4 regions of the Paenibacillus sp. FSL P2-0173 genome follow, and region 1 is predicted to be linked to each of the others. Evidence: riboswitches for the same ligand, from Rfam matches in the RefSeq annotation. Region 1 holds a riboswitch; each other region holds the start of a gene.
What was found. Region 1 has a riboswitch for cyclic di-AMP ahead of MKX30_RS14800 (hypothetical protein). Riboswitches for the same ligand answer to the same signal wherever they lie in the genome.

Region 1 (7,804 bases):
TTCCAGCCGGATTACCGGGAAGCATTCCCTGTAAACGCAACAGCAAGTAGCTGATCGCCACAAGCACGACATTCGTTGCAATGAAACTCATAACATACGTAGTCCAACGCATGCTCTCCAGCTTCTTCAATCCTACTATCTTATAAATCAGCTTTTCTGTTCCGCCAAAAATCCGATCCGTCCGATTGGGTTCATTCGAGAATACATGATACATATAGGTGCCCACTGGCTTTACCAAGAGCAGCAATATGACGATCACAATTCCAATTTGAAGCAGCTCCATCCTTTATTCCTCCTTCAAAATGCTCCTGCGTTTGGAACAACAGACCTGCTTCCAGAGCACCAAACGTGTGCACACGTTTGCGAAAACCTGCTACCTATGATGCTTAATATTCAGATCTGTTGTTCCCGCCCGCTCTATCCCCTATAGCTGATTAGAACTTTTCAGGGTTCAGGAGTGCGTAGATTAAATACATAAACACAATAGCCGTAAGTCCAAGTATAACGATCATCCTCTTCGTCCTCCTTTAGAGGTCTGCGCATCACACCAGCGTACAAACAGCAGTATCACTCCATAACTCACAGCCATGACGAGCAGCATGTATATATCCATCATGTTTATACCCTCCGTATCGGTCCTCAGATCGCCATTCTTATTTGATCATAAAATCATAAAACAACTATGTTATAAGTGCTTATCCGTTCAGCAGAAAACCCACCTCTCCGTTCAATGTGTAGATCACATGATCCGCTCCCAATCCCCGATAAATTCCTTGTGGATTACAGCCGTGCGTAATAACATAGATCGATTCCGATGTTAGCGGCCGACATATTTGCAGGAAACGGCACGTCAGATTCAAGCTGTTCTCGAACAAATACACACTACCAATTTCTTTTTTTGGAAAATTCCATTTTCCTGCTTGCATGGTATTGATGCGGACAATGTGCTCCACACCCATTTTTTTGAGCTGTCGTTCCTCCTGGGCGCTATTCGTGAGAACTGCAAACGCCAATTTTTTGAAAATAAGCAATTTCACAAAACTTCTGCCCGCTTCATTCGGTGCAGTGACAATAATTAACCGACCTTCCATCAGTAGCTCCTCTCCCGGTATAAAAAGACAACAAAAAGAAGCCGAAGGAAAAAGGCTTTCCTCCGGCTTCTTACATATCCATGATAAAATAAACCATGGCTGCACACGGCGGTTTGTTGCCTCTCCCTGTACGCTTACGAGGTTAGCTGTCGGATTCGGACGTGAGAGTCGCCCTATTTCTGGCACTTGACCTGAAAATTCACCCCATGAGACACACGGCTTCCGAAGCCGTACAATCTCGATTGGTTCCCCCGCTTTTGCAACTGCAAAATTCAGCGCTATAGACATTTCGTTGTTGCTTCATTCAAGTTAATTTGAAATTACGTCTTGAATCATACACCCGCGCATGGAAGACTGTAAAGCTCAACTGCGGGGTTATAAATCGGCCTTTAGAGCCTAGGATATTAATAATAGCGCTTACAATGCAACTATGCTTCTCACAGCTCCTTCAATCTCTGTTTTTCATCCCTTTTCGAAAATGACAAGCATGTCAATATTGGCGTAGGGTAGGGCGTTTTTGGCCTTTTTTTGTAAAAAGAGAAGAAAATACGCTATATGTACCAGCTAAACACCGATTGAACCCGCTTTTATAAGAAGAAACACCTTAATTCGCTCCATTTGCGGTGCGATTTACTGTTTTGAACAAAATACGATTTTACAGCGGCTAAAGGCTTGATACAGCTTTTCAAAACTTGCAACCTCGATTTTAATTGCTTACAATTTAATTGCTGAATATTGAATAAGGAGAGATACTATGACCGTTTATGAATATGATGCGCACACCCTGCAAGGGAAACAAATTCCGTTATCCACATATGAAGGGAACGTTCTGCTTATCGTGAACACTGCCAGCAAATGTGGGTTAACCCCCCAATACAAAGCGCTACAAGAGCTATATGACCAGTACCATGAACAGGGGCTCGAAATTTTGGGATTTCCCAGCAACCAATTTGCCAAACAAGAGCCAGGTTCCAGCGAGGAGATTTCCGAGTTTTGCCAGATCAATTATGGTGTTACCTTTCCGATGTTCGCCAAGACAGATGTCAATGGCGATCAAGCGCACCCCTTATTTCGTTACCTGACCCAAACTGCTCCGGGGGTATTAGGGTCCAAAGCGATCAAATGGAATTTTACTAAATTCTTAATTACACGAGAAGGTAACGTATTTAAGCGCTATGCACCGCAAACCACTCCAGATAAGCTGGCGGGAGATATAGAGAAGCTTTTGCAGCAAAACTGACATCCTTCTTTATCACAGTTAATAAACGACCGGTTGTCTACCGTTGTTCTGTGGCAAAAGGATATAACGAAAAATGCTTAACAAAAAAAGCATCCCTTCACGTAAACCGTGTCAGGATGCTTTTTTAACTGAGTCTTGCATATAATGCGGTCGAGAGGACTCGAACCTCCACGGGCGTACGCCCACTACCCCCTCAAGATAGCGTGTCTGCCATTCCACCACGACCGCAAATCATAATGTAATGAGGCAACAGATTTATTATACTCTCTCATCAACTATTTGTAAACAAAAATATAATAATTATTTTATATGTTATTTTAACTAACATATATGAGCGATAAGAATATTTAATTTGACACAAAAGCTACTTAAATGTAAATATATATTACATATATTTCGAATATCTTTCGTCCCCCCAAGTAAAGAGTGAAATAACGTAACATAAGGATTCACTTCGAGGAGGCGAACCACCCTGCATAAAGGCAACCGCTTGCTGAACTATGCATTATTGTTGGACCCTTCCCTACCTGTTGGTGGCTTCACCCGTTTCAACGGACTGGAGAAACTATCCCGTAACGGACATTTGAACAGTCTACAAGACCTGGAACATTACATGCTGGATGATTTGTATCCTCAATTTACAACCGTTGACGGCATGGCTATCAAAAGTCTGTATGTCGCCATCCAGCAGAATGACAGTTGGCGGATCGCCCTCATTGATAAGATGCTGCATACCCAACGTCCCTCCTGGCAGCATGTGAAGGAGTTTCGTCTATCCGGTCAGCGTCTGCTCAAGCTCGCTAAGGCTCTTTATCCTTGGCTTGAATTTGACCAGTTGGAATCCATACTCATTCAATACAATGCGATTGGCACACTCGCTACCGTTCACACCTGGATTAACTTCCTCCTCGGAAACGATGTAGAACAGACCGTTCACGGCTATCTTAGCGCAGCGGTGTCCTTCTGTGTGGAAGATGCCTTCAAACTACTCAATCCTCCTTATGAGGAAAAGAACCCTCTTATGGAGCGTATGACAAGCGAGCTCCTCTCTGCCTGGAAGAAGCTTAACCAACCTGAGCCAACTGCATCTCAGCGTCGCTTTCTTCACAGACATTGGTCCAGCTCCTACATCACTCTACCTCTTTATATGAGCCATAATAACCAATTGGATGAACCTAGACTGTTTTCCTCCTCAGGTCTATTCAAACGCCTTCCAGCATCCCCCTGATGCGTCGTTTCGCCAATGTGGTCACAACACCAAAAACACTCTGTCCCTTTCCTCAGGTGGCAGAGTGTTTTTTATCCACATATAATCGCAATTCACAGCATTAGCAGACTCTAGACGGATTATCAGAACCACCTAGCACTTAATTAAGTAATTAATTCAACAAAATGACGCATTTACGATTGTAAAAACACGTATAAAAGTGTATCATAGTGTTAGATGGTTAATTCTAACATGTTTACTGATGATTATTATAACACACCAATTATTCCGCAAGAATCCGTAAGGGGCGATTTCTCTTGAATAACAAAATGCCTGTCACCTCCTTCGGGTGGGCCATCAAACAACGGCTTGTCGAACTTCGACTGGATCAGAAAACATTTTGTGAGACACACAATATTCCGCCTTCACGCTTGTCCAATCTGATTCACGGCACCCGCAAAGCACAAAGGTACAGAAAACAAGTTGCTGCAATTCTGAACATCGACGATAACGACTATAAGGAGGCACCGCACTCTAAACCTAACAAGCATTCCAGTTACATATAGGTCATTCCATATCACCAAGAAACCAAATAGACCCGTAAAGCGAACCCCACTCGTTCGTTTACGGGTCTTCAACCCAGACGATCTTTAGCCAAAAAATTATTCCGGCTTTGTTTTATCCTTCTCACTTTTTTGCTTACGGTATTTTGCAAATTCAACATATTCTAAAATAAAATTCTGTTCTTCCGTCTCAAGATCTTCTGCCTGGCAATTCAGTGGCCCCATCACTCCAAAAAAATAAGCAGCCTTCTGCTCCTGAAGTACGCCTTCTCCTGGCTTAATCCCTTTCATTAACCAATCGAGCGATACATTAAAAAAGTCCGAAATCTGAATCAAATGGGTGGTACCCGGCGTTGTTTTACCCCTTCTCCAATCACCGAGATTCCCTGAACTGATTTTAAGTTTTTCACAAAATGCCTTCTTGGTCATTCCGCGATCCTTAATCAAAGCTTCAATCCGCTGATAAATAGTTTGATCTCCCAAAATGTTTCCCCTCCGACACAGTAACTTTTTCTGAAATAATTTTCATTTTTCAAGCCTTACTCATTAGTAATCCTCATCAAATCCTAAGCAACCATTACCTCATAGTAGAATTGCGCTGGTTTTTCTCTTTACGAAAGCGGGTAAATTCAATATACTCAAGTATAAAATTTCTTTCCGCCTCACTAAGCGGTTCCCCCTGGCAATTCAGTTGCCCTGAAGCGCCAAAAAAATAAGGGTCTTGCGACTCCTTTAGCACCTCACCCTGTACATCTCGACCCAGCATGATCCAATCCAGACTGGCATCAAAAAACGAAGCAATTTCAATGAGTTTATTCGTGCCCGGCGTCGTTTTTCCTCTTTTCCAATCCCCGAAGTTCCCTGTACTAATGCCTAACTGCTGGCAGAACGCCTTTTTCGTCATTCCCCGTTCCTTGATGAGTTCCTCAATGCGATGGTAAATAGATTGCATAGAAGTTCCTTCCTCCCTAGCAGGCTCTCAAATAACGATATCATGTTCTCTGTTCCCATTTCAAAGATCACGTATGCTAAAATTACCGAATTATGTATGTTGGTTTCCATTATACCACAACACGCAACAAAAACCGCCTGTTTTCCGAAGAAAGGGCGGTCTTTAAGCCAGTTCACTTACGCCAATCACGTAGCAGAGTTGTCGATTTTAAGTAAGATATGCTTCAATTCATTCAAAGTTTCACTCAGATGCAATAAATCTTCTTCTGGCAAATACACCAGTCTTTCTTGAATTTTATTGGAGAAGGTATGAAATACCTGTTCACAAAAAGCATCGCCTTCCTGTGTAATCGCCACATTCACGACTCTGCGATCCGAATCACACGATTGGCGGTCAGCCAACCCATGCTCCACCAACTTATCCAGAAGAGGAGTCATGTTTGGACGTGAGACATTAAGTTGTTTGGACAAATCGGATACTGTAGACGAACGCACTTCACGCAGAAGCATGAGCACTTGAAAGTTATTAGGCGACAAGTGTAATGGGAAATCGAGCGGACCGTAGGTGAAAAATTTCTTCTTCACAATCGGAAACAAGCCCAAAATATTTTCTGATATATTTCCTAACAGTTGAGTGTCCATATTTTTCACCGTCACTTCATAAGTTTATACTTATCATTCTATAACATTATGGCATTATATTATACTATGGAATCATTATTTCATCATAATCATTACTTTATTACATCACTACACAAATAAAAAAAGCCTCTACCGCGAGAGACTTTTCCGTTTATTCCATTGATGCGGTCGAGAGGACTCGAACCTCCACGAGCGTACGCTCACTACCCCCTCAAGATAGCGTGTCTGCCATTCCACCACGACCGCATAACAAAATATAAATGGTGAGCCATGAAGGACTCGAACCTTCGACACCCTGATTAAAAGTCAGGTGCTCTACCAACTGAGCTAATGGCTCATGCTGTTCATCCAAGCTGTCCGCCATTAGACCAGACCTCAGGAATTTCCCTTAAGCATGCAACATGTAGTCTATAAAGACAACAATGACCCGTAGGGGATTCGAACCCCTGTTACCTCCGTGAAAGGGAGGTGTCTTAACCCCTTGACCAACGGGCCTTATTATTATACGCCAACTTGGCGACAAGAAAGAGTATATCAAATAGAATAACGAATGGCAATACTTATTTCTAAAATTTTTAAAAAAGCAGTTTTTATAAGCACAAAATTCGCATTTACTTACAATACCTTATCTAAAATCACTAAAATCCTGAAAACAGCGATAAATGATTGCAATATCACTTGTATTTACTTATAATCACTTACGAGATACCGAAATAATTATATATCAGAGGAGCTTTTTATGTATCAGGAAGAACGAATGTTAAAAATCGTTGATTACTTACAGCTTCATAAGCGTATTTCGGTGGATGATATTTGTGAATTTTTTAATGTTTCACGAGATACGGCCCGTCGAGACCTCGTAAAACTTGAAGAGCATCAAAAAATTATTCGCACCCGCGGCGGCGCTCTTCTCCCTACACTTCATCACGATCCAATTGGAAATTATAATGAAAGACTACTTACTGTATCCGAGGAGAAACAAGTGATCGGACAGCTGGCTGCCAGCATGGTACGAGATAAGGATCGTATTATATTGGATTCCTCTACCACCGTACAGGCGTGTGCAGAAAGACTGAATGTGCAGGAATGTTCGGTCATCACCAATTCAATCAATCAGGCTGACGTGCTATCTGGAAAAGACGGTGTCTCCATTCATCTGCTGGGAGGCCGCCTGCAAAAAGAACACCGATATGTATATGGCTCCTCCGTGATCGCCACTTTGTCTCACTATTTTGTAGACAAAGCCTTTATCGGGATTGGTGGTATATCTGCCCACGGACTAAGCCTGATTCATGAAGAAGACGGCATGCTAAAGCATCAGATGATGAAACAGGCAGATCAGGTGATCATCCTTGCGGACCATTCGAAATTCGGAATCAATTTTCCATATCGTTTTGCCGATCTGTCTGAAGTTAATATCGTGATCACCGACAGATTGCCAGAACCAGCGATGCTGGAAATTTTGCAACATTATGATGTGGAAGTTGTTGTACCCTCATAAAATATGAAACTGCTTAGCTAGAGCTCAAGATTTATCACAGAGATATCGAAAGACAGGAGCTGGAGAGAAATGAAACTGTTTGCGATTGATATGGATGGAACACTGCTGAACGAGGAAGGAAAAATAAGCAAAGTGAACGCGGAGGCTATACGCCAAGCACAGCAGCAAGGCGTTCAGGTGACAATTGCCACTGGTAGAGCTGCTTATGACGCCTGGACGAAGCTAGAGGAAGCAGAGCTTGTAACTCCCGTCATTGGAGCAAACGGCGCAACCGTACACGATGTGCATCGTCGTCAGTTAACCTCTACTCCTATGGGCCGCAGTGAAACGTTTGAAGTGCTGAGCTGGCTGCATGACAACGACTTTTACTATGAGGTCATGACAGACCGCGCTATTTATTCTCCACAAAACGGACATCAGCTGCTTGCTGTTGAAATGGACCGCTTGCTGAGCTCCAACCCGGATATTTCGCTGGATACTTTATTACATGCAGCTGAAAAACAATATGAACAGACCGGACATACTCGCATCGCTTCATATGAGGACATTCCACTGGATGTAGAGATTTATAACGTGCTCTGTTTCTCCTTTGATCAAGCCAAATTGGAT
Region 2 (7,804 bases), on a different contig from region 1:
TGCAGCCGGGTACCTTGGAAGCGATAATCTTACGGATGCGCTCCCCTGCATGATCGGGATCGGTTAAAATGATGACCCCCCGCCGCTCCTGCGCCAATGCAATTTTACGCAGCGTCATTTTATTAATGGCTGAGCCGCCAGTTTCTATCGTATCCGCTTCAACAGCGCGGCGAATGGCCACCGTATCATCCCGGCCCTCTACCACGATCACTTCCTTGATCATTTGCGTTTCCCTCCACTGCTACACAGCAAGCTATATTTATCTTTCCCTGCTTTTGAAAACAAAATAAGAAGAGGATATCCTCTTCTTAGCATGGCATAACTATGTTGTTAATACTATCGCATTGCCCTCAACATACACAACCTGTTTTAGTTGATTTCAGGCTTTACCGGTCCGATAACATAAACGGTTTTACCGTGCTTACGACCAAATTGGTTGGCTCGGCTCAAACTCTCATAATACACATCGATTTTGTGGCCTTTAATCGCGCCACCGGTATCCTCCGCACGGCGGAAGCCCACCCCTTCGATATACACCCACCAGCCGATTGGAATTACACTCGGATCGACCGCGATGGTGCGTCCTTCCGTGACACGTGCGCCGGATGCAGTACGTGTACCGATACCTGGCTCCTGTGAGGAATACGCCGTCATGGAGACATTTTGTAAAACTTTGCTATATTTAAAATTGACGCCTGCTTTACGGACAGCACTGCCCGAACTAACCGTTGTTGCCTTAACGGCATCATTGGGACCGACGGAAGCAGCCAGAACGACCGGTTTTTTCTTCGTTCCTACTGCAATGACTTTATCCACACGGTTCTGTGCAACTTCCTTGTTAACCAGCTGTTTGGATACCAACTTTCCATCATGATATACCTTTTGAACGTGCTGGACGACCACACCCGATTTGCCGCTTTGAATGACCCGATTATCGCCTTTATAAAGACTCGGATCGGCCGTTTTGATGACCTGATAAGGCACCTGTTTTTTCTGTTCGACCTGCTGTTTCTTCACACGGACGATTTTTATGTCCATGTTAGACGAAACAGAGGCATCCAACGCAGGATAAACTTTATCCGTTGATGATAATTTATAGCCCGAGGTACGAATGGCACCTTCTACTGTATTTTCTGTTGTGTACAGCTTTTTCGTCTCATTGCCTGAAGATACTTTGACTTGATTGGCACGTTTAATGACTACGCGATCGCCATCCTGTATTGCTCCATTTAGCGGCATGGAAACTGTATCATGCGGCTGAAGTGAAATGGAATGCTCGCTCAGCAAATCTTGAAGCTTGGATTCCCGGGTTTCTACCGCAGACGCCTTGCCATCGATGACAAAAAAGACTTGTTTTTTAGATTGCGTGTACATCAGAATTGAAATCATAATCGTTAGCGCGATTAGAAATATAGCAACCAAAGCAGCCTGGCGCACATTCTCTTGCTTCCAACGCAATACGTAAGACATGCTGGATGAGCGTGACTCATGGGTATCCTTTTTTTGGAAAATGCCCATTTCCTCCGTCCTCCTTACATAGCCCGCCGTCTGGAGTAAGACATAGTTGAGATTTGACGTGACTATAACAGATTTTCTACAAGACAAGCCCAAACTGCGACTGTCCTGCACCATGTACCCGTCTTCGCGGCATGCTGTCCTCCCCTGTTTAACCACAGTATGATGACAGATTTTCTTTTATTCACAACAAAAAAAGCCAGAGAAAGAGACTAGAGAGCTCTTTCGTGGCTTCCGGCATGTGTGAATATGCGGGAAAACTCATGCACGAGATGGCTTCTCTCTTGTTACGCTTACGGGGTTAGCTGTCGGGTTCGGACGTAGAGAGTCGCCCTAGCTTGGGTCAACCGCTCATGGCGGTCGCCTTCACATTCACCCCGAAGACCCAGAAAGAAATCGAAATACGGCTCCTCCACCTGTTCAATCCCATCCAGGAAAAGAATTTAGGTCGAGCCGGCTGGCGGAAGAGACGTTCCCTTCTTGCACATACGCCGGACGTACTGTAAGCCATATCGGTTCCCCCGTTCCCTGTAAAAGGGACTCAGCGAGACTGGTTCATGAAATGACTTGTTGATGTTTACATTCAAACAACAATTCACTGAAAAGATGATATCCTGTTTCTATGCATGTTGTAAAGCAGGTTTCAAGTACATTTTTTAAAATATTCGGTTAAAATATTGTAATATTCTCGAGTTTCCTGCAACAAATTCATGATTAGCTTCGTCTATCTCTTTATTTTGATCGATTTCTTCACTTTTTCATTGAATGTCAAATCGTTCCAGGGCATTTTGGGTCGTTATTGACACTAATTCCTCCACTGTAATCCCTTTGATTTGGGCTGCAGCCTCTGCTACCAGTCTCACATGTGCAGACTCATTTCGCTTCCCACGAAACGGATGAGGCGTCAGATAGGGAGCATCAGTTTCAATGAGCAGACGGTCCAGCGGCACCTGTGCGAGCACCTCTTTTGGCTGCTTGGCATTTTTGAACGTTATTGGACCACCGAAGGAAAGGTGAAATCCCATATCCAGCACCATTTTGGCAGTTTCCCAGCTACCCGAAAAGGAGTGCATGACTCCGCCAATCTCACTCGCTTTTTCCTCGCGCAAAATCTTAACAATATCTTCATGTGCATCCCGGTTATGGATAACAATGGGCATTTTGAGCTCACGAGCCAGACCAATTTGATTTCGAAACACCCGATGCTGCACATCCTTCGGTGATGTATCCCAATAATAATCCAGACCGATCTCTCCGATGGCTACAACCTTTTTATGACTGCATAACGATGCAATCCATTCTAGATCGCCCTCCTGCATTGTAATAGCATCCTGCGGATGCCATCCAACTGCCGCATAAATAAAATCATACGTCTCGGCCAATTTCATAGTGGATGGAATGGTCTCACGATTAAATCCGATATTGATCATCCGTGTTACTCCTGATTCGACAGCACGTGCTATAACTTCTTCACGATCTTCGTCAAATTGTGGCGCATCCAAGTGAGTATGAGTGTCGAATAAATCCAAGGTTTACATCTCCTTTTTTTACTTACATTTCTATATAGTTGTCTATTCCTTGACAAAATAATTCCTTATTTCGGCAGGAAGCCTGTCTTTTACCGCGTTCAATTTATTCTGGGGAAAATACATATGATATTTTCCTCGGTGAATACCACTTATTGAGCGCACAATTTCCGAAACTTCGGATATTTCACTCACCTCGCCCTGACGTCCAAGCAGTAAAATCTGGTTGTCCGTCGAGCCACCCTGCCGAAACACATCATAAGGAAGATCTGTCGGAAAATCAATTTCAAAATCATATTCAGGGTGCAAACCAGCCTCTTTCAAAGCTTCTCTAATACTGTCAATGGTATCTGTATCCATATTTTCAATCTCTACATATTTATACAATCTACGGTCCATAAAACGGCTGCTCAAATCACTTAAAATCTCGTCCTTTTCTCGTTTCCACTGGCTAAATACGGTCTGGATTAATGACTCGTCGAGCATCAGATATTGCTCTACTGTAAGCTCTCCTTTCAACAGATCCGGCAGCGTGTCCAGCAGAAAACCAAACTCATATCCGTTTTTAAACAATTCCTTTGCTCGCTTGAAAATTTTACGTAAAAGGATTTCCGAGCTGCGTGTTACAGGATGAAAATAAATTTGCCAATACATCTGGTAGCGTGACATTAAATAATCTTCTACTGCATGCATGCCTGATTCCTTCACAACAATTCTCCCATTATGAGGACGTAGCAGTCGTAAAATACGATCCAAATCAATTGTGCCGTAGTTGACACCTGTCGAATGAGCATCCCGCAACAAATAATCCATACGGTCAGCATCTAGCGGACTGGTTACCAAGTTGACAACGATTGGCTTATCATACGTTTTGGCTATAACCGCAGCCACCTTTTGTGGAAGCTTGTCGTCGACTTGCCGTAGCACAGCGTTGATCTTCGTGTCTCCCAGTACAATGCGGCATGTCCAATCCTCATGGTTCATATGAAAGGCTTCCTCAATTGAATGAGAAAATGGGCCATGCCCCACATCATGCAATAGGGCCGCACACAGAGCAACCAGCCTTTCCTCCTTCGGCCAATCTGGGAAATCTCCACGTTCAAATTGAGAAATAATACGTCTCGTAATCTCATATACGCCCAATGAATGTGAAAAACGGCTATGCTCCGCTCCATGAAACGTAAGATACGATGTGCCTAACTGCCGTATGCGCCGTAAACGTTGGAACTCCGGCGTGTTGATCAACCGCCATATCACAGTATCCTGAACATGGATGTAATTATGTACCGGGTCTTTAAAAACTTTTTCTTCACTGAGTGGCTGGTGCAAGATATCAGCTCCTTTAATATTCGGAATAATGGATTAAAATACAATAAAATCCTAAATGTTTTCCCTCATTCGACATTCTTTGTCGTAATATGTCGAATTATAGTTTTTCGACATTTCCAAATCGACAAACTGAATAAATCATCAATAAGATAAGGCAATACACATGAGTAAAGGTCTTTAATCTAAATACTTTTGCATAATCAGACTGTTACTACATTTTTAAGGTTGACTGTTTTGGGAATCGTTGGTATAGTAAATATCAGAAAAGAGAAAATTTTGTCGAATCATGACACTTATATTATTTTAAACGGCGAGAGGAGCCTGATTTATTATGATGAAATCCACTGGTATTGTAAGAAAAGTTGACGAGCTCGGACGTGTTGTTATTCCAATCGAATTGCGTCGTACCTTGGGAATCGGAGAGAAAGACGCTTTGGAAATTTATGTTGATGGTGAACGCATCATGCTTAAAAAATACGAGCCTGCTTGTATCTTCTGCGGCAATGCTGAGAACGTAATTTACTTCAAAGGGAAAATTGTTTGCCAAGATTGCATTTCTGAAATCCCAACACCTGTGACAAACTGAGAATTTTAGTATATAATAGACTTATCAGATATTGTTAATTCTAACCTTTTTCATATATACTCCTTGTTGCCTTCCACGGTTTGAACCCAACCGTTGGAAGGCCCTTTTTTGTTTAGACAGATATTCATAAGAGTGCGTTGTAAACATCTCTCTTGGAGATTGAACGATCTGTGGCTGTACGCTTCATTGCATCCTTGCGTGTAAGTCCCTCTGCCTCGTAATGTGCGACGTGGGACTCCAAAGATAAGGACTGCCACCACGCCTGACGTTCCTGTTCCTCTTCCTCTTCGTCTTTTCCTTCAACGACCAGGCAATATTCACCAATCGGTGGATTTCCCTCTAGTCTAGCAAGGCATTGCTCCACGGTTCCCCGAACCCATTCCTCATGCAGCTTGGTCAGCTCACGCGCAAGCACCACTTTGCGTGAACCTAATGTTTCCTTCAACACCATCAATGTCTTCACAATGCGATGAGGCGATTCATAAAAAATAATTGTGCCGTGAGATACCTGAAACGATAGCAACAGCTTCTCTAGATCCTTTTTCTCCCGTGGTGGAAAGCCAGCGAAGGTGAACCTTTCTGTATCCAGTCCTGAGGCAATTAAAGCCGATAGTGCCGCATTTGCTCCTGGGATAGGAATGACGCTAATTTCCGCTTCCAGTGCCAGCTTGACCAGATCCGAACCAGGGTCAGAAATGGCCGGTAGACCTGCATCGCTAACCAGTGCCAAATTTTTTCCTTCTATTATATAACGTATCAGTTCAGGCCCACTGGCAGCCTTATTATGTTCATGATAACTGAAGAGCATATCCGGTGTAATTTCGAAATGGGTAAGCAGTTTGCGTGTCTGCCGCGTATCTTCGGCAGCGATAATACTACATGATTTTAAGGTGTTAATCGCCCTAAAGGTCATATCGTCCAGATTCCCAATGGGTGTTGCAACAAGATACAACTTTCCCCGTTCTTCTTCGCTGGTACTAAAGCTTTTTTGTACAGCTGCTTTCACACAGAATCCCCCTTGCTTACTTCTCCATAAATATCTCTTATTTCCTGAGTATAATTCCCATTTTCCTGATATACAATGAGCGGAGGCAACAGACGAACCTCTGGTTTGCCGTCACGTAATGCTTCAACCAGTACCATATTGGCTTCCATATGAACTCGTGGGTGTACAAAACGTATTCGTTTGGGTTCCAGACTATGATTACGCATTAAGGTTATAATCTCACCCAATCGCTGCGGGCGATGAACCATGGATACTTTTCCCCCATTACGGACAAGCCGGGTGGATGCCTGAATGACTTCTTCCAGTGTACAGTTCACTTCATGACGGGCAATTGCCTGGTGAGGATTCAGCTTGATATCGCTACCATTTAGCGGCATATAGGGGGGATTCACGGTAATCGCATCATAAACACCATGTCCCGTGATGTGAACCAGCTCACGTAGGTCCCCTTCCCGAATCTGAATTGCTGCTTCTAATCCATTCAAGCTGACACTGCGTCTAGCCATATCTGCCAAGCGTGGTTGAATCTCAATTCCTTCAATAGACGCTTTTGTTCGTGTCGTTAGCAACAGCGGGACAACCCCATTGCCAGTACACAGATCCAGGATCTTTCCACGCTGTGGAATACCAGCAAAACGTGCCAGCAAGACCGCGTCCATCGAGAAGCTGAATACTTCATCACTTTGGATAATGCGCAAATTATGTGAAAGTAAATCATCAATTCGTTCAGACTTCTTTTCATTTTCGTCCATAATGCTCTCCCATCTTTTATAACCAAAATCGCTTTTCACTCATACTTCCTTACAAAAAAGCCGTAGGCATCTTGCTCCTACGGCTTGTTTTTATTTATTCAAAAATGACAGACAGAAGAGGCAATCGCCTTCCGTTCGCAAATGTCCGTAATACACGTTGCATATATGAAATCCTTCATGATACAGCCTTGCTAGATTGTCGTAGCCTTCACCCACGACCTCACCCGTTTGCCCTTCATCCTTAATGACGATCGGAGGAGGAAGCTTCGGCTTGTTTGCCGTCTTTTCTTCTCCAGAGGTTTCACGTTTGAGCATCTTGCGCACCTGTTCGTTTTCAATCGTTAGTCGTTGATTTTCCTCCAGCAGCTCTTTTACTGCCAGTTTCAATTCACCCAGATCGCTATGCAACTGTCCCATTTGGGTTTCCATTTCGTGAATACGCGCAAAAACATTTAATTTATCCAAGTTTCCACCCCGAAGCAACCTAATGGTTTACTTGACGACTACATCGTCCATTGGAAGTTCCTTGACCTTACTGATCTCAAACAGTTGAACATGCACCGTGCGATGACCTGCATTCACACCTACGACTTTACCTTCTCCCAAAGAGGTGATAACCATCTTACCCACCTGAGGTAGCTCTTCTCGCATGCTTTCGTAGTTATCATGTTCAAACTTGAGGCAGCACATCAATCTCCCGCACAACCCGGAAATCTTCGTCGGATTCAGCGACAAACTCTGATCCTTCGCCATCTTAATAGATACCGGCTCAAAATCCCCCAGCCATGAGGAGCAACACAGAATACGTCCACAAGGTCCGATTCCGCCAAGCATTTTAGCCTCATCCCGTACGCCGATCTGCCGCAGCTCGATCCGTGTACGAAAAATACTGGCCAAGTCCTTTACAAGCTCTCGAAAATCCACCCGACCCTCTGCCGTAAAATAAAAAATGATCTTATTGCGGTCAAATGTAAATTCTACATCTACCAGCTTCATTTTAAGGCCATGGTCTTTAATTTTATTTAAACACGTGCCGAATGCATCCTTGGCCGCCAATTTATTCTCTTCTACAACAAGAGCATCATCATCC
Region 3 (7,804 bases), on a different contig from region 1:
CTACGAAGGATTAAGTCCGTTCGTAATCGCAGCCGCTATTTATTTTGTAATGACATTCAGCTTGTCTAAGCTGCTGGGTTTATGGGAAAGGAAGTTGAGAGCCAGTGATCACCGTTAAACAACTGCGTAAATCGTTCGGCAAGAATGAGATTTTAAAAGGCATTGATATAGATATCGCCAAAGGTGAAGTCGTCGTCATCATCGGTCCCAGCGGTTCGGGGAAGAGTACGTTTTTACGTTGCATGAATCTGCTAGAACAGCCTACGGACGGGGAGATTTTGTTTGAGGGCGAGCCGATTACAGCTCGTGGTCATAATATTAATGTAACCCGGGAGAAGATGGGGATGGTGTTCCAGCATTTTAATCTGTTCCCGCATAAAACAGTGTTGCAGAACCTGACGCTTGCACCAACGCAGGTTAGAAGACAGTCAGGGAAGGAAGCGGAAAAAATTGCGCTAGAACTCCTGCGTACCGTAGGGCTTGAGGATAAGAAGAATACCTATCCGAACCAGCTATCCGGTGGTCAGAAGCAACGTATTGCGATTGCGCGTGCTTTGGCCATGCAGCCGCACGTAATGCTGTTCGATGAGCCGACTTCTGCATTGGACCCTGAAATGGTTGGAGAGGTTCTGGATGTAATGAAGAAGCTCGCCGAAGGCGGCATGACCATGGTAATCGTGACGCATGAAATGGGCTTTGCCCGCGAGGTAGGCGATCGAATCATCTTTATGGATAACGGTCAAATTGTGGAACAAGGTACACCAGAGCAGGTATTTGGTACTCCAAGCCATGATCGCACCCGTGATTTTCTTGCCAAAGTATTGTAAGAAAGTGCTGATATGAGCTATAAAAAAGCCCTCCGTTTGACGGAGGGCTTTTTCTTTTTTTGTCACCATTTCACCATATTTTCGTAACAAATATCGATTTCTTGGTGACAAAATTGTAACGATTATAGTATGATGTTCAAGGTTCCCAACATTTTCATGCGGATAAGGTTACAAAATTGTGATATTATGCAGTAAGCCAAAACTTACCGGGACAGCATGCGGTTATGACAAACGCTGAATGCTGGGCCCAAACTATGGGAAGTGCGGGGGACGTAACAACGGCAGTCTTTCCGAAACGTCATAAGACGATATGGAATATGCCTAGGGGTGAATTGCACAAGCATAGGGCTTCTCCTGAGTCCGAATCCGACAGCTAACTTCGCAGGCATAACAGAGGAGGTACATATCTTTGAAACATCTAAAACATATTGGAAAAACCATGAAATTTGCGGTGCTTGCCGCAGCCATTGCAGGGCTGGCACAGACAGCTGGAGTAGCGGATGCTGCTTCGCTTCATACTGCCAAAGATGGCGATACCTTCTTTTTGCTTGCTCAACGTTATGGAGTATCAGTGGACGAGCTGACGAAGGCGAACCCAAACATTGCCTCTAACAATATATATGCAGGTCTGCAAATTAAGGTACCTGGTGAAAAAAGTGTGAATGCAGCTTCGGATTCGAAGCCGCAGCTTCTTACGGAGAAAGCACCAGCGAATGAGGGGCCAACGATTGAAGCGTGGGGCAAAACATTTAACTATAGCAAAATAGTTGACGTTAAGGCTACTGCGTATTCTGCCGCAGCCGATGAGAATGGTAAATGGGGAGCAGTGGACTACTACGGCAATCCGCTTAAACTAGGTACAATTGCGGTAGACCCGAACGTCATTCCGATGGGCACGAAAGTGCTGGTTACAGGCTATTCCCACCCAGGTTTGCCGGATCATTCTTTTGTAGCTGTCGCTCGCGATCAGGGCAGCGCCATTACAGGAAAACGGATTGATATCTTTATTCCTGGCAACAAATCATTTGTGAACGACTTTGGATTTCAAAATGTGAAGCTGTACGTTATTGATAAATAGCATTATACGTATATATGGTTTAATTAAACATAATATATATTATGTAAACTTAATGCCTGTATCCTACCGCATATAACTAGGTCAGACTCTTATCAGGTCCTATCCATAAAAAAGGCTGTCTTGACGAGCAGAAAACTTCTGCTGGTAAGACAGCCTTTTTACGTTGCTTTAGCTTGTAGCTCAATCATAAACATATGGTTATTTCTGTTCCGATGTGTGGAGTAGCCGGGGGACTGTGACAAATTTGTAGCCCTTAGCTTTTAGAGAGTGAATTAGACCCGGCAGAGCTTGAACAGTGCCTTGCAAGTTGGAACTTTGACCTCCACCTGCGTGCATTAAAATAATAGAGCCAGGCCCAGTAGCTGGGATCACATTGCGCTGAATTTGTGTTTTACTTAGTCCCTTCCAGTCGAGAGAGTCTACATTCCAATTGACAATCATGTAGCCATGACGACGTGCCCACTGGATTTGAGGCTCCGTGATTTCACCGTAGGGTGGACGAATCAACTTGGGGCGAAAACCTGCGCTGGCTTGTAAAATACGTTCTGTTTTTGTAATCTGGTTGCGAAAGCGTTCTGGTGTGGCCTTCCTAAAATCCGGATGAGTATAGGAATGGTTTCCTATAGCATGGCCTTCACGGATAATACGGCGTATGATCCCAGGATGCTTTTCCGCACGGTGACCGACGATGAAAAATGTAGCTTTGATGCCGTTGGCGTGTAATACGTCCAAAACCTGCGGCGTATACCTAGAATCGGGCACATCATCAAAGGTTAGGGCAATTTGGCGGGTGTGTGGGCCGCACATTTTAAAAATGTCCGCATGTTTTTTTCGCAGCATTGCTAATGTAGGAGTTGCTCGATCTGTGCTCTGTTGTACAGAAGAAGCAACAGCTGCTTCCTTGGGATGGGGCGTTCCGATGTTGGGAGGCGCATCCGCGTGAACGGGTAAACTTGAAAATGCTAGTAACAGTGCCAAGCCTGGCAACACTCCCCTGTACGGCATATGTATCCCCCCTTTCCGTGCAGTGATACCTAGTGGTGCTCTCGACTATTATGTACCTGTCCTATTAAAAATATGCTGGTTACCAAGTTCGGCTCATAAACGACTGGAAAGAAGTCCACGATGAAACGATTATCAATGAAGATGATGGAGCTAAACGTACATATTCTCTTAAACATGACCGAAAACAGGAGCATTTTCGCAAGTTTTAGCCTTACAACGAATTCGGTATACCGTGACAGCTGGTGTATAATGGGGATGCAATTCATAATTATACAGACATGGAATTGAAGGAAGGATGGATAAAAGTGACCGACTTGTTTACTCCTTATCAATTAAAGGGGCTTTCTTTAAAAAATCGGATTGTCATGCCCCCGATGTGCCAATACAGCGTGGAGGCCAAGGACGGAAATCCAACGGATTGGCATCATGTCCATTATGTGAGCCGGGCAGTAGGAGGCACTGGACTTATTATTGTGGAAATGACAGCGGTCCATCCAGATGGACGTATTACAGATCGTGATTTGGGTATTTGGAGTGACGAACATATTCCTGCATATCGTAAGATTGTAGAGGAAGTTCACAAGTATGGTGCCAAAATTGGCATTCAACTAGGCCACGCTGGACGCAAGGCTGAAGATGCTGAGCAACCTGTGGGTCCTTCCTCGATTCCTTTTAGCGAACGCTTTAAAGAGCCGCACGCCTTAAAGACAGCTGAAGTCAGGGAACTGGTTCAGGCATACAAAGAAGGCGCGCGCCGCGCGGTGGAAGCAGGTTTTGACACGGTCGAGATACATGGCGCTCACGGCTATCTGATCCATCAATTTCATTCGCCTTTAACAAATGCCAGAGAAGATGAATATGGGCAGGATTTGTCACTGTTCGGTGTTGAGGTCATACATGCTGTTAAAGAGGTTCTTCCTGCTGATATGCCTGTGCTTATGCGGATTTCTGCCAAAGAATACGTCGAGGATGGATATAATGTGGAATACATAACAGACGTAGGGGAACGATATCGTGATGCGGGTGTGGACATTTTCCATATCTCTTCTGGTGGTGAGGGTCCGATTGGTTCTGGCGGAGGCCCGTCTGCGCGTGCCGGCTATCAGGTGGATTTGGCTCATACCATCCGTGAAAAGCTGAATGTACCTGTCATTGCGGTTGGCTTACTGGATGATTATGAGGACGCCCGCCGGGTAGTTCAGCAGAAAGAAGCTGATCTGGTAGCAATAGGCCGTGCCATGCTGCGTGATCCCTATTGGGCGCTGCATGCATCGCGGGAGCTAAAAGTACAGGCCGATATCCCAGAGCCTTACTTGCGCGGCTTTTAGATATTTTTGAAACCCTCTTTGCAAAGCTTGCGTAAACATGTGTACAGAGCTTAAAATTTAAGCATTCAACTCTAGGAGGAACTTCACATGTCTATTTTCAAACGATTAAGAGATCTTACGATGTCCAACATTAATGCCATTATCGACAAGGCAGAAGATCCAATTAAAATGACGGATCAATACATTCGTGATATGCAAGAGGACCTGGAAGATGCAGAGAAAGCGGTAGCCGCTCAAATTGCTATTGAAAAGAGATTCAAACAGCAATACGAAGAACAGGCTGCTTTGGTAAAAAAACGCGAAGAACAGGCACATACCGCTGCAAAAGCACAAAATGTAGATCTGGCTCGTCGCGCGCTGGAAGAAAAGAAATCTGCTGAACAAAAAATGAATGAGTTCAAAGCTGGTTACGAACAGAACAAAGCTGCAGCCGATAACCTGCGTGGCAAGCTGGATGAAATGCGCAGACAGCTGACAGAAATGAAAAACAAGCGCGAGACACTGGTTGCCCGTTATAATGCAGCTAAAGCGCAAACTGAAATTAACAAAGCTATGAACGGTTTTAGCTCTGATACGGCAACTGCCGGATTGAAGCGTATGGAAGAAAAAATGCTGCAAGCAGAAGCACGTGCCGAAGCGAGCAACGAAATGTCTTCTAAGGAAAAATCGTTGGATGAGGAGTTCAAGGAGCTGGATAAGAAAAGCGCCGTGGACGATGAGCTTGCCGCTTTGTTGAAGCAATACGAAAATAAATAAGAACATTTTAGCAGTGCCGCCAAGGGTGATTGCTCAGGAAGCGAAGGAGAAACGTTTTCTCCTTCGCTTTTCCCTGCCTGGAGGCGTAAAACATTATATGAAGGTCAAGAAGATGTGGAGGATGGTATGAAATGCATTTTTTAGAAACGATGAAAGCAATGCTTGTATGGACTGGTGCGGGGGCAATTTTGATCTTCGCATTAATGTATGTCGACTCTTTATTTACGAAGTATAAGGATTTTGCCGAAGTGAAGGCTGGAAATATGGCCGTAACGGTACGAATGATTATGAAGTTAGTTGCACAAGGCTATATCTTGTCAGGCTCTATCGCTACAGCTAATAATTTGCTCGAAGCGCTTGTGTATTCTGTGATTGCCTTTGTCATCCTGCTTGTTTTGGAAGTTATTGTACGTCTGCTGTTGCGGTACTGGGCTCAGTTTGATCTGGATAAAGGGACACAGGAAGGTAAAATTGGTTTCGGTCTGTTTTCAGGAGCGCTGCATCTGGTTGGCGCCTTGATCATTACAGCATGCTTCTAGGCTAAGAAAGGCAGGAATATAACCATGGGTGTGTGGAAACGAATTTCAAATCTATTTGCTAAGCCGGAGCCGCCGAAAGCAGAGAAAAGCATGCTTCACTTAAATCCAGGTGATATCTGTGAAGTGTCGCTTGTCACCTATGAAGTGGTAGGTCGTGTACATAATCGTGCCCGGAATGCCGTTGTTTTGACGCTTCAGGATGGTAATCAAGTCAGTTATCTTCATATTGAGGAACGGGAAACACTGCAATTTGGACTATATCAGGCCATCGACGGCAGACTTGACAACCCTGAGGAAGTGCCGACCATTTTAGAGTTGGATGATACAACGTATCATTTGGAGGAGCAGTATTCTGGGCATGTTACCGTCATGGGCCGTGCTCCTTTCCGACAGGGTGGAGAGCAGCATGTGTGGCAGTACCAGTCTGATGATTACCATCTGTTGCGAGTAGAGTGGCAGGACGGTCGCTTTATGCTTTATGAAGGAGAAGAAGTGATTACCGGAGACGTCAAGGTTATTCGGGCAAGCTAGGAGAGGGTTACACATGAGCAAACGCACCTGGCAGTATGCATTAAAGGTCATTGTGGCGCTGAGCTTGTTCGTATCCGTGTTAAGCGGCTGCGGCGCGCCAAGTGTAAAAGATACGTATCCGCTGGAATCGGTTAGTGGCAGCGGAAACTCGACCTCGTATGTATACCGGGCAGCTGGCAAGACAGTCCCGGAAGTAGCGGAGGAATTGAAAGAACAGCGTACACCGGAACAAATGTCACCGCAGAGCAATGAGCGGATGTTTCTGGTATATAGCGATGAGTGGTACCATTTGCAGCAAGATCCAGCTAAGAAGGAAGATACACTCATTGAAATTGACAGTAAAAAGTATGTCGAACAAAATTACAGTTCAAGCTTTCTAAAAGGATACTTAACCGCAACTGTACTGGATGCTCTGTTTGATTCATTGCGTGGTTCAGGCTCCTATCGAGGCTACTCCAGCAGAGATGTATACCGACCTTCTCAGGGCCAATATCGTGCTCCTACGGTGCAGGAGAAAAAGGCGATTCCGCCGATTACGGTGGAGCGGAAAGGTTCGGTTACCCGTAGAGGAAAGAACTCGGATTCTAGCGTTGGATCAAGCGGAAGTTTGTTCGACAGAGGGTCCAGCAGTTCACCGAGCAGAGGCTCGATTTCACGTGACCGGAGCGACAGTGGCGGTTCCAGCATATTTGATTCGCCGCGTAAATCTTATAGTAAGCCCAAAACACGTAGCGGTTCAGGTAAAATCAGCCGACGAAGTCGACGATAATGGGTATCGTCAATTTATTTGAAAACAAAAGATTCTTGGAACTGTGGTACTGATGCACAGTTCCTTTTTTTATTTTTAGAGATGACGTTGGTGATCATCTAGCGGCACAGCCAAACCTACACTTTTATGGATATAATAATGTAGAGATAATCAAAACTTTGTTTGATTGAAGGGATTGAAAATTAAATGGTACTATCTATTTCTTGGCCAGATCTTTCACAAAGACCATTTAATCTAATGGTGGAACGAAAAATGGAGTGTTCTCCGAATGTCCTGTATCAGGCTTGGACGAAGCAGTTTGACAGTTGGTTTGCAGCCCCAGGATCAGTATTAATGGAGGCTGAAGTGAACATGACCTTCTTTTTCGAAACGCATTTTGAGGGGAAGCGTCATCCACATTACGGAAGATTTCTAAGACTTGAGCAAAACCGACTGATCGAGCTGACTTGGATTACTGGCGAAGGCGGTACCAAGGGAGCTGAAACAGTTCTCACTGTTGAGCTTAAACCTCGCGGTAATGGCACGCATCTTTACTTAACGCATGCAGGTTTACCAGACGAGAATTCAAGAAACCAACATGAGCAGGCTTGGCCGCTTGTACTTGAGCAGCTCGACAAAAGGATGATGCCAGATAGATAATTCAGAAGGTTCCAGGCTAAAACTGCAACAAGAGGACGATTTTAAAATCGTTCTTTTTATATTTTTTGATGACAAAAATAAATATTTACCTTACATAAAAACAAATATTACCAGTTTACTAGATTATTTCATTGCCACATCTAATAGTAAAATATACAATTACAACAGGCGAAATAAGAGGATGGTGTATCTGTGTTATCTGCTTTTTTATATATATTACTTGGTGTATTCGATGCTTTGGCCGCTGTTATTTTGGTCTTAAAGCTTTATATGCTTCCCGTGAGGGAATATCGTAGAAAAATATTATTTTATGGAATTGGCATAGCTTTGTT
Region 4 (7,804 bases), on a different contig from region 1:
TCGGCACGTATCAACTAACGAGAGTGCAGGAGGATCGTTTGGCCGTGTCCAGGGCTATCATCTCGGGGGAGAGTATTGTACAAGACTGCTATATTAAAGGCGAACGGGTTCTCGTCAGTTACATACCTTTTTATCCGGCTAACCGTGATGCCTATGTTATCCGTATTGTTATGAATTATGATACGATCACTTCTGTTATTTCCAAGCAATTGATTAGTTTAATTGCCATTTCTATTGTCCTTTTAGAGGTTGTGATCATTGGAAGCTATGTGCTTGCCAGTCTGTTTGTCCGTCCAATTCAGTCGATTCTGGGCAAAGTGAACGAGATGGCTGATGGTCATTTTGATACACGGCTAGAAATCAAGGGTGGTCATGAGCTTGCACAGTTGGGTGAGCGCATCAATGCGATGGCCTACAATTTGGGGGTGTATACGAGAAGACTCGAACAAATGTATGAAGAGAACCGTTCTGTAAAGGAGCATCTGGAATCGGTTATTAATCAGACAGCAGATGCGATTCATGTGACTGATGAGGAGGATCGTGTCGTTCGGGTCAATCATGCCTTCGAAGCTTTGTACGGCTGGACCAAGAAAGAGTTGGTTGGTCGTAAGCTGGAGTTTGTACCTCCGCAGCAACAGGAGGAGTATGAATTTCAGAAGAAGAGTCTGCTTCAGGGAGAGAGCATCGTATCAAGTGAGTCCCTTAGAATGCGTAAGGATGGAAGTACGGTAGAGATTAGTATGAGCACGTCTCCTATTCTGGATGAAGAAGGCCAGATTTTGGGGTTTATCTGCGTGTCCCGTGATATCACGGGTCGCAACCGGATGGAGGAGCTGTTGCGCAGATCAGAGAAACTGACAACCGTCGGACAACTAGCGGCAGGTGTAGCGCATGAGATTCGTAATCCGCTAACCACGCTACGTGGCTTTCTCCAACTACAGCAGCAAAATCAAGTGTTGAATATGAAACACAACGATATTATGATGTCTGAGCTGGATCGCATTAATTTGATCGTAAGCGAGTTTTTAATTCTGGCGAAGCCACAGGCGGTGCATTTTCAGAAAAAAGATGTTCGCTATATTGTGAGCGATGTGATTTCTTTACTAGATAGTCAGGCGCATCTGCTGGGCATTGTATTCAATCTTCAGGTCACGGACGAGCCTGCCCTGGTATACGCCGAAGAAAATCAGTTAAAACAGGTATTCATTAATTTACTTAAAAATAGCATGGAGGCTATGAGTAAAGGTGGTATCATCACGATTCATTTGTTCTTGGAGGGAGAAAGCGTTAAAATCTTCATACGGGACCAGGGAACGGGTATTCCTGCAGAAATGCTGTCCAAGCTAGGAGAACCTTTTTTCACAAACAAAGAAACAGGGACAGGACTAGGACTTATGGTCAGCCAGCGTATTATACAGAGTCATAAAGGCACACTGGATATTGAAAGCACAGAGGGAGAGGGAACGACAGCCCTGGTGCAGCTTCCGATTGCCAAGCCGGAGTAACGGGCAGGGGCGCAGGAGGAAGTGTGTTAGTAGAAATGGAGGGTACACAGGTTGCGCATTAACAAGTTTATCAGCGAAACCGGTTTTTGCTCGCGCCGGGAGGCGGACAAGCTGGTAGAGAGCGGCAGCGTGACGATTAACGGCGAAGTGGCCGTGCTGGGTAGTCAAGCGGAGGAAGGCGATGATGTTCGCGTGAACGGCAAGCCGCTGCGCGAGAAGTCCGATCACGTCTATATTGCATTGAACAAGCCGGTGGGCATTACAAGTACAACGGAGAGCCACATTAGAGGCAATGTTGTTGATTTTGTGGGGCACCCGCAGCGGATATTCCCGATTGGACGCCTGGATAAGGATTCGGAAGGTCTCATTTTACTTACCAATGATGGAGACATTGTGAATAAGATTTTACGGGCAGAAGGCAAGCATGAGAAAGAATATATCGTAACAGTGGATCGCCCTGTCATACCATCTTTTGTGCAGGGCATGTCCAGTGGTGTGAAAATACTCGGTCAGCGGACGCTACCTTGTGAGGTGACGCGTGTATCTGAGTATGTATTCCGTATTATCCTGACTGAAGGGAAAAATCGTCAGATCCGGCGTATGTGTGCTGCCTTCGGTTATGAAGTAAAAAAACTGCAACGGCTGCGAATCATGAATATTCGGTTGGGGTCCCTTCAGAAAGGTGCCTGGCGTGATCTGACAGAGGCTGAGAAGCAGGAGCTTGGCCAGATGCTCGATTATACGCTTAGCTAATGCCAGAGGGGCTTTGTATAGCCTACAGCGTATGATCCTCTTATCAGATAAGGCCAGAGTACAGGAAGCATAAACAAAGAGGCACCAGCTGCATAAAAATGCGGCGGTGCCTTTGTTCATATAACATATGCATAATCAACCTTCACTCGAGCTTGAGGTAGGACTGATGACTTGTGTCCCGTTCTGATATTTGCGGAGAACAGATATTTCAACACGACGGTTTTTGGAGCGTCCTTGACCATCTTGATTGCTTGCCAATGGACGATACTCGCCATAACCGATGGATACAAACTTGGTTGGATCGAGATCTGGATTGAGCAACAAGATACGCAAGAAATTCAGAGAGCGCTTGGCGCTCAAATCAAAGTTGGACGGGAACTGGCTGTTGGAGATCGGTACATTATCCGTGTGACCCGATACGATAACATCATAGCCAGGGAACTGCTGAAGCATACTAGAAATAGACTTGGCCAGCTTTCTTGCTTCCGGCTTTACTTCGGCCTGCCCGGATGAAAACAAGGCATTATCACTAATGGTGATCATCAGCTGTGATTGGTTCAGCTTGGTATTCAGCAACGGGGTCAGGCCGTTATTTTGAATGTATTGATCCATTTGTTTTTTAAGTTTTTTTAAATCTTCTTCTTCCCGCTGGGCCAACTGTTTTTGCAGTTCAGAGGTAGAAGTAGCCTTCGATTTTAAGGGTTGTGATACTTGTTCTTTATTTTTGCCCATATCCATGGATTGTGACGACGGATTCGCGGCCGAGTGATCCAGCACGCCAGTGCCGCCACTAAAAGCTGCACTCAGGGATTGAGCCATAGTTTCAAATTTTTTGGCGTCGAGCGAGCTCATACCGAATAAGACAATGAAAAGAGCCAACAGAAGGGTCATTAAGTCGGAATATGGCAACAGCCAGCTTTCGTCAGCATGCTCTTCATGCGGTTCATGTCTCTTTTTACTCACTGGAATCGCCATCCTTCTGGGTCAACGTAGCCCGTTCGGTCGGAGTCAGGAAGATCGTCAGTTTCTGACTGATGGCAATCGTCGATATCCCCGATTGAATGGAAAGCAGACCTTCGACCATCATTAATTTAAGCTCCACTTCTTTTTTGGATAACCGTTTGAGCTTGTTGGACATCGGATGCCACAGGACATAACCTGTAAAAATACCGAGCAACGTCGCAATGAAGGCTGCTGCAATGGCATGAGAGAGCTTTTCCATGTCACTAAGGTCGGCCAGAGCGGCGATCAGACCTACAACCGCACCGAGTACCCCGAGCGTTGGAGCGTACATACCAGCTTGAGAGAAGATCAGCGCGCCAGAGCGATGTCGGTCCTCGGTAGCATTGATATCCTCCATCAGAACGTCCCGTACGAATTCCTGATCATTTCCGTCAATAATCATTCGCATGCCGCCACGCATAAAGGGATCGTCGATTTCCTCTACCTTAGATTCCAAGGCGAGCAGACCTTCACGACGGGTAATGGATGCCCACTCGGTAAACGTACCGATGAGCTCTTTGCGGTCTAACAGTTTTTGTTCGGTGAAAATAACCTTGAACAGCTTCGGAATCCGTTTGATTTCTGCCATCGGGAAGGCCATAAATATACTCGCTGCCGTTCCGACGAAAATAATCATGTAAGCAGCGGGATTATTGACCAGATTGACGACCGGAGCGCCTTTTAAGATCATCCCGACGACCAGTGACATAATCCCGAGCACAAGTCCGATAATGGTTGAAATTTGCATGATACACCTCATCCATGAGAATAGATTTTGAATCCTTTCATGCCGCCGGGGTCGTCCTTGCCCCAAGCGCGTCATTACAAGACGGATTATAGTATTTATCGACAAAACTCTCTTTTTTGTTAAGTGCGAATTTCCGGTATAATAAGGTGATTATGTATTGAATGGCGGAACCATTGGAGGAAATGGCATGGGAGTAAAGCATGGGCGTGAGTATGAACAAATTTTGAACGATTTGACAGAGGCTGTGGGACGCATCCCAGACAGCTACGAATTTTTCGAGATGGAAGCAGAAGATTGGGACAGGCTGGACCCGGCGGGACGCCAGGAAGTCAATGAAGCTTTGGCAGAAGACTTATTTTATGCACTGGGTACAGAGCCCATAATCACTGTAGGCAGTGGCGTTGTGATCTATGAGCCGGAGCAGCATCGTATCTATGTACTCATTGGAGACGAGGAGCTGACGTCAGTCCCATTGATTTGAGGTCCGTCTTATGGATTTATCAACGGGGCCGTGGTAATATGTACACCAATATATCGTAGTTTTGGCCGTATTTAAGCGGTCGAAAGGCTTCCGTATAAACGGGGAGGAGTTCGTAACATGCCTTTTACACAAGAAGAGATTGAAGCACATCTGGAGAAACTGGAGGGCTGGGAACTGGAGGAAGGACGTTGGATCGTTCGGAAATATAATTTTTCCAGTTTTATGAAAGGGATTGCATTCGTGGATGAAGTTGCCGCTATATCTGAAGCATTCAATCATCATCCATTTATTACGATTGATTACAAGACCGTGACTCTGCGTTTGACCTCTTGGGACGACGGCGGTATTATGGCCGTGGATATTAAGGAAGCCCAACAATATAATGAAGCTTTTGAAAAAATGCGCAGCAGTCATTGAGCTTGTAATGATCTGTCGTATGATGATAAAAGCGCCTTCGCTATACAACATCGCGGTTGTATGCCGAAGGCGCTTTTATCATAGAACCTGGGTTTGGTGTTCGGGACGATATACCATACAAAAAAACGGTTTTTTGCCATCGGGAGTCTGGCGTTCATAGGTATCTGTAAGCTCAAATCCAGCCGCCTTGTAAGCCCGGATAGCGCGCCCATTCCAAGTGAGTACCTCTAGATCAATTTCATTCTTCGGGTTGCGTCGTTGTGCTTCCTCTGCAATGGCACGGACAAAATCAGCGCCTTTGCCATGTCCGCATCTTTCAGGATGCATTCCAAGACCTAGCCGGGTCACACCGATCATAGGAAAATATTGAGCAAATCCCGTCAGCTTATTCTCTTCATCCAGTACGGCAACATATTGCTCTTGGCGAAGCGTGGGACTTCCAAATTCGACTTCAAGCGCCTTCATTTGTTCCCAGGGGAGCCAACCGTATATATTATAAGGTGGATCATAGCGCCACTCACAGATTGCAGCCGCTTGATGCTCGTCCATCGGTACGATCCGATAGTTGGATATTGAGGCCGGCATGTGTTCCATCCTCCTTTTACAGGTACTTCAATCATTAACAACAGATTGTAGACAAGTTGCAGGGGAATGGCAAGCGTGTTTATTTCATACTCAAGTCGGGTATACATTCAATAAGAAGGATTTACTGCTCATATGCTCCCCCAGCGCTGACGGTAAAACCGACGATGTTCGCTAAAATTGAAACCTTTTGAGGCTTCAGTTCGTCAGTAATGATAATAATTGCTGATGTTGTGGACATAAAAAACCGCAATTCGATTCCGGCCAGAATCAAATTGCGGCTAGGGTTAGCTTGCTGTGCGTTAGTTATTCTACGTTGTCGTCATCAGGAATTTCTGAAGCTACAGAATGGTAAGCGTCTGTGCTCATAATTCTTTTTGCACCGACATAGCGGTTAGCGTAATAATTTTCGTTCAGTGAGCTAACTACTACACCACGTGAAGTCGAGGAGTGGGCAAATTTCCCTTCACCTACGAAGATACCTACATGGGAAATGCCTCTTCCTGTGGTGTTGAAGAACACCAGGTCTCCAGGTCTCATTTCGTCGCGGGATACAGAAGATCCCATTTTGAATTGTGATCCGGATTGATGCGGAAGTTTAATTCCCAGTTTGTTGAATACATACATTGTGAAGCCGGAGCAATCGAATCCCTCGAGTGTAGTGCCTCCGCTTCTGTAGCTCGTTCCTTTGGCATCTTGAATGACCTGGTCCATCTTAGAGTCTGCATATGCACTGCCGCCACCGAATGTAAAAGATGTAAAGGCAATGGCAAGACCCATAGCTGCGATCGTTAGCTTCTTCTTCAAAAAAAATATACCCCTTCCAATGCCTGCGAGGTTAGCTTAAGGATTCGGTAGAAGGTTCCCCTATGACCACTCTGTTGCGAGATCAATTCACCCAAACTGGTTCCCCCGCTTCCTAGGTGCCAGGAATTAGGCTTAACTTAAGATGTGCACCTTGGAGAGCAGTATTCACAATAACGTTATTTTTGAGATAAAGGTTACAATAAAGATTACAAAGTTGTTACTATCAGTTCACTGCGATTATTGTAACAAAGACGGCTGGCTTTGGCAAATGTTTCATTGCAAAAAGTTACAAAAAAAATCTGCTCCTAATGTCCAAGGAACAGATGTTGTTAACAGTATTCAGTTATGTGTCGTTTGCGCGGATATGAATCAAGATTTTTCGACAGACGGAAATGAAGTAAAAAACATAAAGGCAGGGCTTAACTTCTACTGGAGATATCGGTATGCCATAGTCTGTACTGCGAACTGATATGCCACAGCCTGACCAGACTAGTAACAAAATGATACGATTGCTGGAGAATGAGCGCCAGCATACCAGTCCAAATCATCGCCACGGTGCCAAATAGACCGAAGACCAGCAGCACACAAGCACCGAGCAAAAGAGATATACCGACAGCTGGGAGGAGCTGGCGAAAGAAGGCGAGCAGGGACGATAGTATGGCGTGACCACCGACAGTCCCCAGTTGCATATACAGGATGCACTGCCGAATGAACCATCCGTATGCCATCCACCCCATGGCATAGGGCAACAAATGAAGCAGGTAAGAGGGAGATTGAAGTGCTCCTGCTACAATAGGGTAGAGTCTCGGTACTACCCAAAAGGCGGGAAGCAGCAGCAGTCCCAACTCGATGGTGTAATACAACAGCGACGACATGCCATGGCGTTTCATACCCTTGAAAAAGGACAGGCTTTGCGGTTCAGTAGCATCGGTATGCAGGCTTTGATATATTCCGGCTCTAATGAAGGGAGTGATCAGTATGCGTAGTACAGTCGCCCCTAGTAGTATCCACAAATAAACATGTACTTCCCGGCTGTCCATCAGAGCAATCTGGCTCTCCATCCAAAACAAGGTCTGTCCCAGCTCGTTTTGACCCTGATCAGGATAACGGAGCAGTAGCGGGATAACGGCAGACTGCACCAGCCGATAGAGAAACACCCCCCACAGTAGTCGATACAGAAATAAAATGATAACGATATAGAATCGTATGCGCACCAGCGCCCAGCCCTCTTTTATAACAGTCCGCATCTATAGACACCTCACCATGACAGACTTCCAAGCAGTGTTTCTAACAGCTTGGTTACACTTACATTCCAACGGGTTTGTTGCTTTTCGTCCAATTCGGCTTTTAGGCTATTGTTAATGTGCTTGTTCTCCAGTGCAATGGTATATAGAGGATCAAGGGTTACATAGGAAACGGGAGAAGTACTTTTGATCCGAAAAGTTGTGCTTTTGCCCGCGCCGTCCCAAGCCTTGAATATCGTGGTACCATCCTTGAAGGTAAATTGGA

Region 2: it holds a riboswitch for cyclic di-AMP, as region 1 does, so the genes downstream of both, MKX30_RS26675 (3D domain-containing protein) here and MKX30_RS14800 (hypothetical protein) in region 1, are expected to answer to the same signal.
Region 3: it holds a riboswitch for cyclic di-AMP, as region 1 does, so the genes downstream of both, MKX30_RS02020 (3D domain-containing protein) here and MKX30_RS14800 (hypothetical protein) in region 1, are expected to answer to the same signal.
Region 4: it holds a riboswitch for cyclic di-AMP, as region 1 does, so the genes downstream of both, MKX30_RS26275 (C40 family peptidase) here and MKX30_RS14800 (hypothetical protein) in region 1, are expected to answer to the same signal.

The regions. Positions count from the first base shown of each region.
Region 1 is NZ_JBBOYK010000002.1:974,676-982,479, forward strand. Features, by position in the region: gene kdpA (potassium-transporting ATPase subunit KdpA) at 1-283, opposite strand, end outside; gene MKX30_RS27405 (potassium-transporting ATPase subunit F) at 435-512, opposite strand; gene MKX30_RS14800 (hypothetical protein) at 696-1,091, opposite strand; cyclic di-AMP (ydaO/yuaA leader) riboswitch at 1,207-1,379, opposite strand; gene MKX30_RS14805 (glutathione peroxidase) at 1,846-2,331, shown strand; tRNA gene MKX30_RS14810 (tRNA-Leu) at 2,477-2,559, opposite strand; gene MKX30_RS14815 (urease accessory protein UreF) at 2,822-3,559, shown strand; gene MKX30_RS14820 (hypothetical protein) at 3,856-4,104, shown strand; gene MKX30_RS14825 (helix-turn-helix domain-containing protein) at 4,201-4,584, opposite strand; gene MKX30_RS14830 (helix-turn-helix domain-containing protein) at 4,679-5,053, opposite strand; gene MKX30_RS14835 (MarR family winged helix-turn-helix transcriptional regulator) at 5,239-5,694, opposite strand; tRNA gene MKX30_RS14840 (tRNA-Leu) at 5,858-5,940, opposite strand; tRNA gene MKX30_RS14845 (tRNA-Lys) at 5,956-6,031, opposite strand; tRNA gene MKX30_RS14850 (tRNA-Glu) at 6,118-6,189, opposite strand; gene MKX30_RS14855 (DeoR/GlpR family DNA-binding transcription regulator) at 6,434-7,195, shown strand; gene MKX30_RS14860 (Cof-type HAD-IIB family hydrolase) at 7,265-7,804, shown strand, end outside.
Region 2 is NZ_JBBOYK010000008.1:150,870-158,673, forward strand. Features, by position in the region: gene rnmV (ribonuclease M5) at 1-223, opposite strand, end outside; gene MKX30_RS26675 (3D domain-containing protein) at 370-1,518, opposite strand; cyclic di-AMP (ydaO/yuaA leader) riboswitch at 1,790-2,072, opposite strand; gene MKX30_RS26680 (TatD family hydrolase) at 2,274-3,044, opposite strand; gene MKX30_RS26685 (HD domain-containing protein) at 3,087-4,370, opposite strand; gene MKX30_RS26690 (AbrB/MazE/SpoVT family DNA-binding domain-containing protein) at 4,702-4,956, shown strand; gene rsmI (16S rRNA (cytidine(1402)-2'-O)-methyltransferase) at 5,081-5,962, opposite strand; gene MKX30_RS26700 (tRNA1(Val) (adenine(37)-N6)-methyltransferase) at 5,959-6,714, opposite strand; gene yabA (DNA replication initiation control protein YabA) at 6,805-7,179, opposite strand; gene MKX30_RS26710 (PSP1 domain-containing protein) at 7,207-7,804, opposite strand, start outside.
Region 3 is NZ_JBBOYK010000001.1:497,175-504,978, reverse strand. Features, by position in the region: gene MKX30_RS02030 (ABC transporter substrate-binding protein/permease) at 1-118, shown strand, start outside; gene MKX30_RS02025 (amino acid ABC transporter ATP-binding protein) at 105-827, shown strand; cyclic di-AMP (ydaO/yuaA leader) riboswitch at 1,062-1,230, shown strand; gene MKX30_RS02020 (3D domain-containing protein) at 1,237-1,905, shown strand; gene MKX30_RS02015 (polysaccharide deacetylase family protein) at 2,104-2,910, opposite strand; gene MKX30_RS02010 (NADH:flavin oxidoreductase/NADH oxidase) at 3,216-4,238, shown strand; gene MKX30_RS02005 (PspA/IM30 family protein) at 4,326-4,994, shown strand; gene MKX30_RS02000 (DUF350 domain-containing protein) at 5,126-5,533, shown strand; gene MKX30_RS01995 (DUF4178 domain-containing protein) at 5,558-6,064, shown strand; gene MKX30_RS01990 (DUF4247 domain-containing protein) at 6,078-6,833, shown strand; gene MKX30_RS01985 (SRPBCC family protein) at 7,020-7,472, shown strand; gene MKX30_RS01980 (hypothetical protein) at 7,665-7,804, shown strand, end outside.
Region 4 is NZ_JBBOYK010000008.1:45,542-53,345, reverse strand. Features, by position in the region: gene MKX30_RS26310 (PAS domain S-box protein) at 1-1,505, shown strand, start outside; gene rluF (23S rRNA pseudouridine(2604) synthase RluF) at 1,557-2,258, shown strand; gene motB (flagellar motor protein MotB) at 2,394-3,221, opposite strand; gene motA (flagellar motor stator protein MotA) at 3,214-4,008, opposite strand; gene MKX30_RS26290 (hypothetical protein) at 4,196-4,489, shown strand; gene MKX30_RS26285 (4a-hydroxytetrahydrobiopterin dehydratase) at 4,607-4,906, shown strand; gene MKX30_RS26280 (GNAT family N-acetyltransferase) at 4,985-5,491, opposite strand; gene MKX30_RS26275 (C40 family peptidase) at 5,795-6,295, opposite strand; cyclic di-AMP (ydaO/yuaA leader) riboswitch at 6,301-6,438, opposite strand; gene MKX30_RS26270 (hypothetical protein) at 6,715-7,542, opposite strand; gene MKX30_RS26265 (M1 family metallopeptidase) at 7,554-7,804, opposite strand, start outside.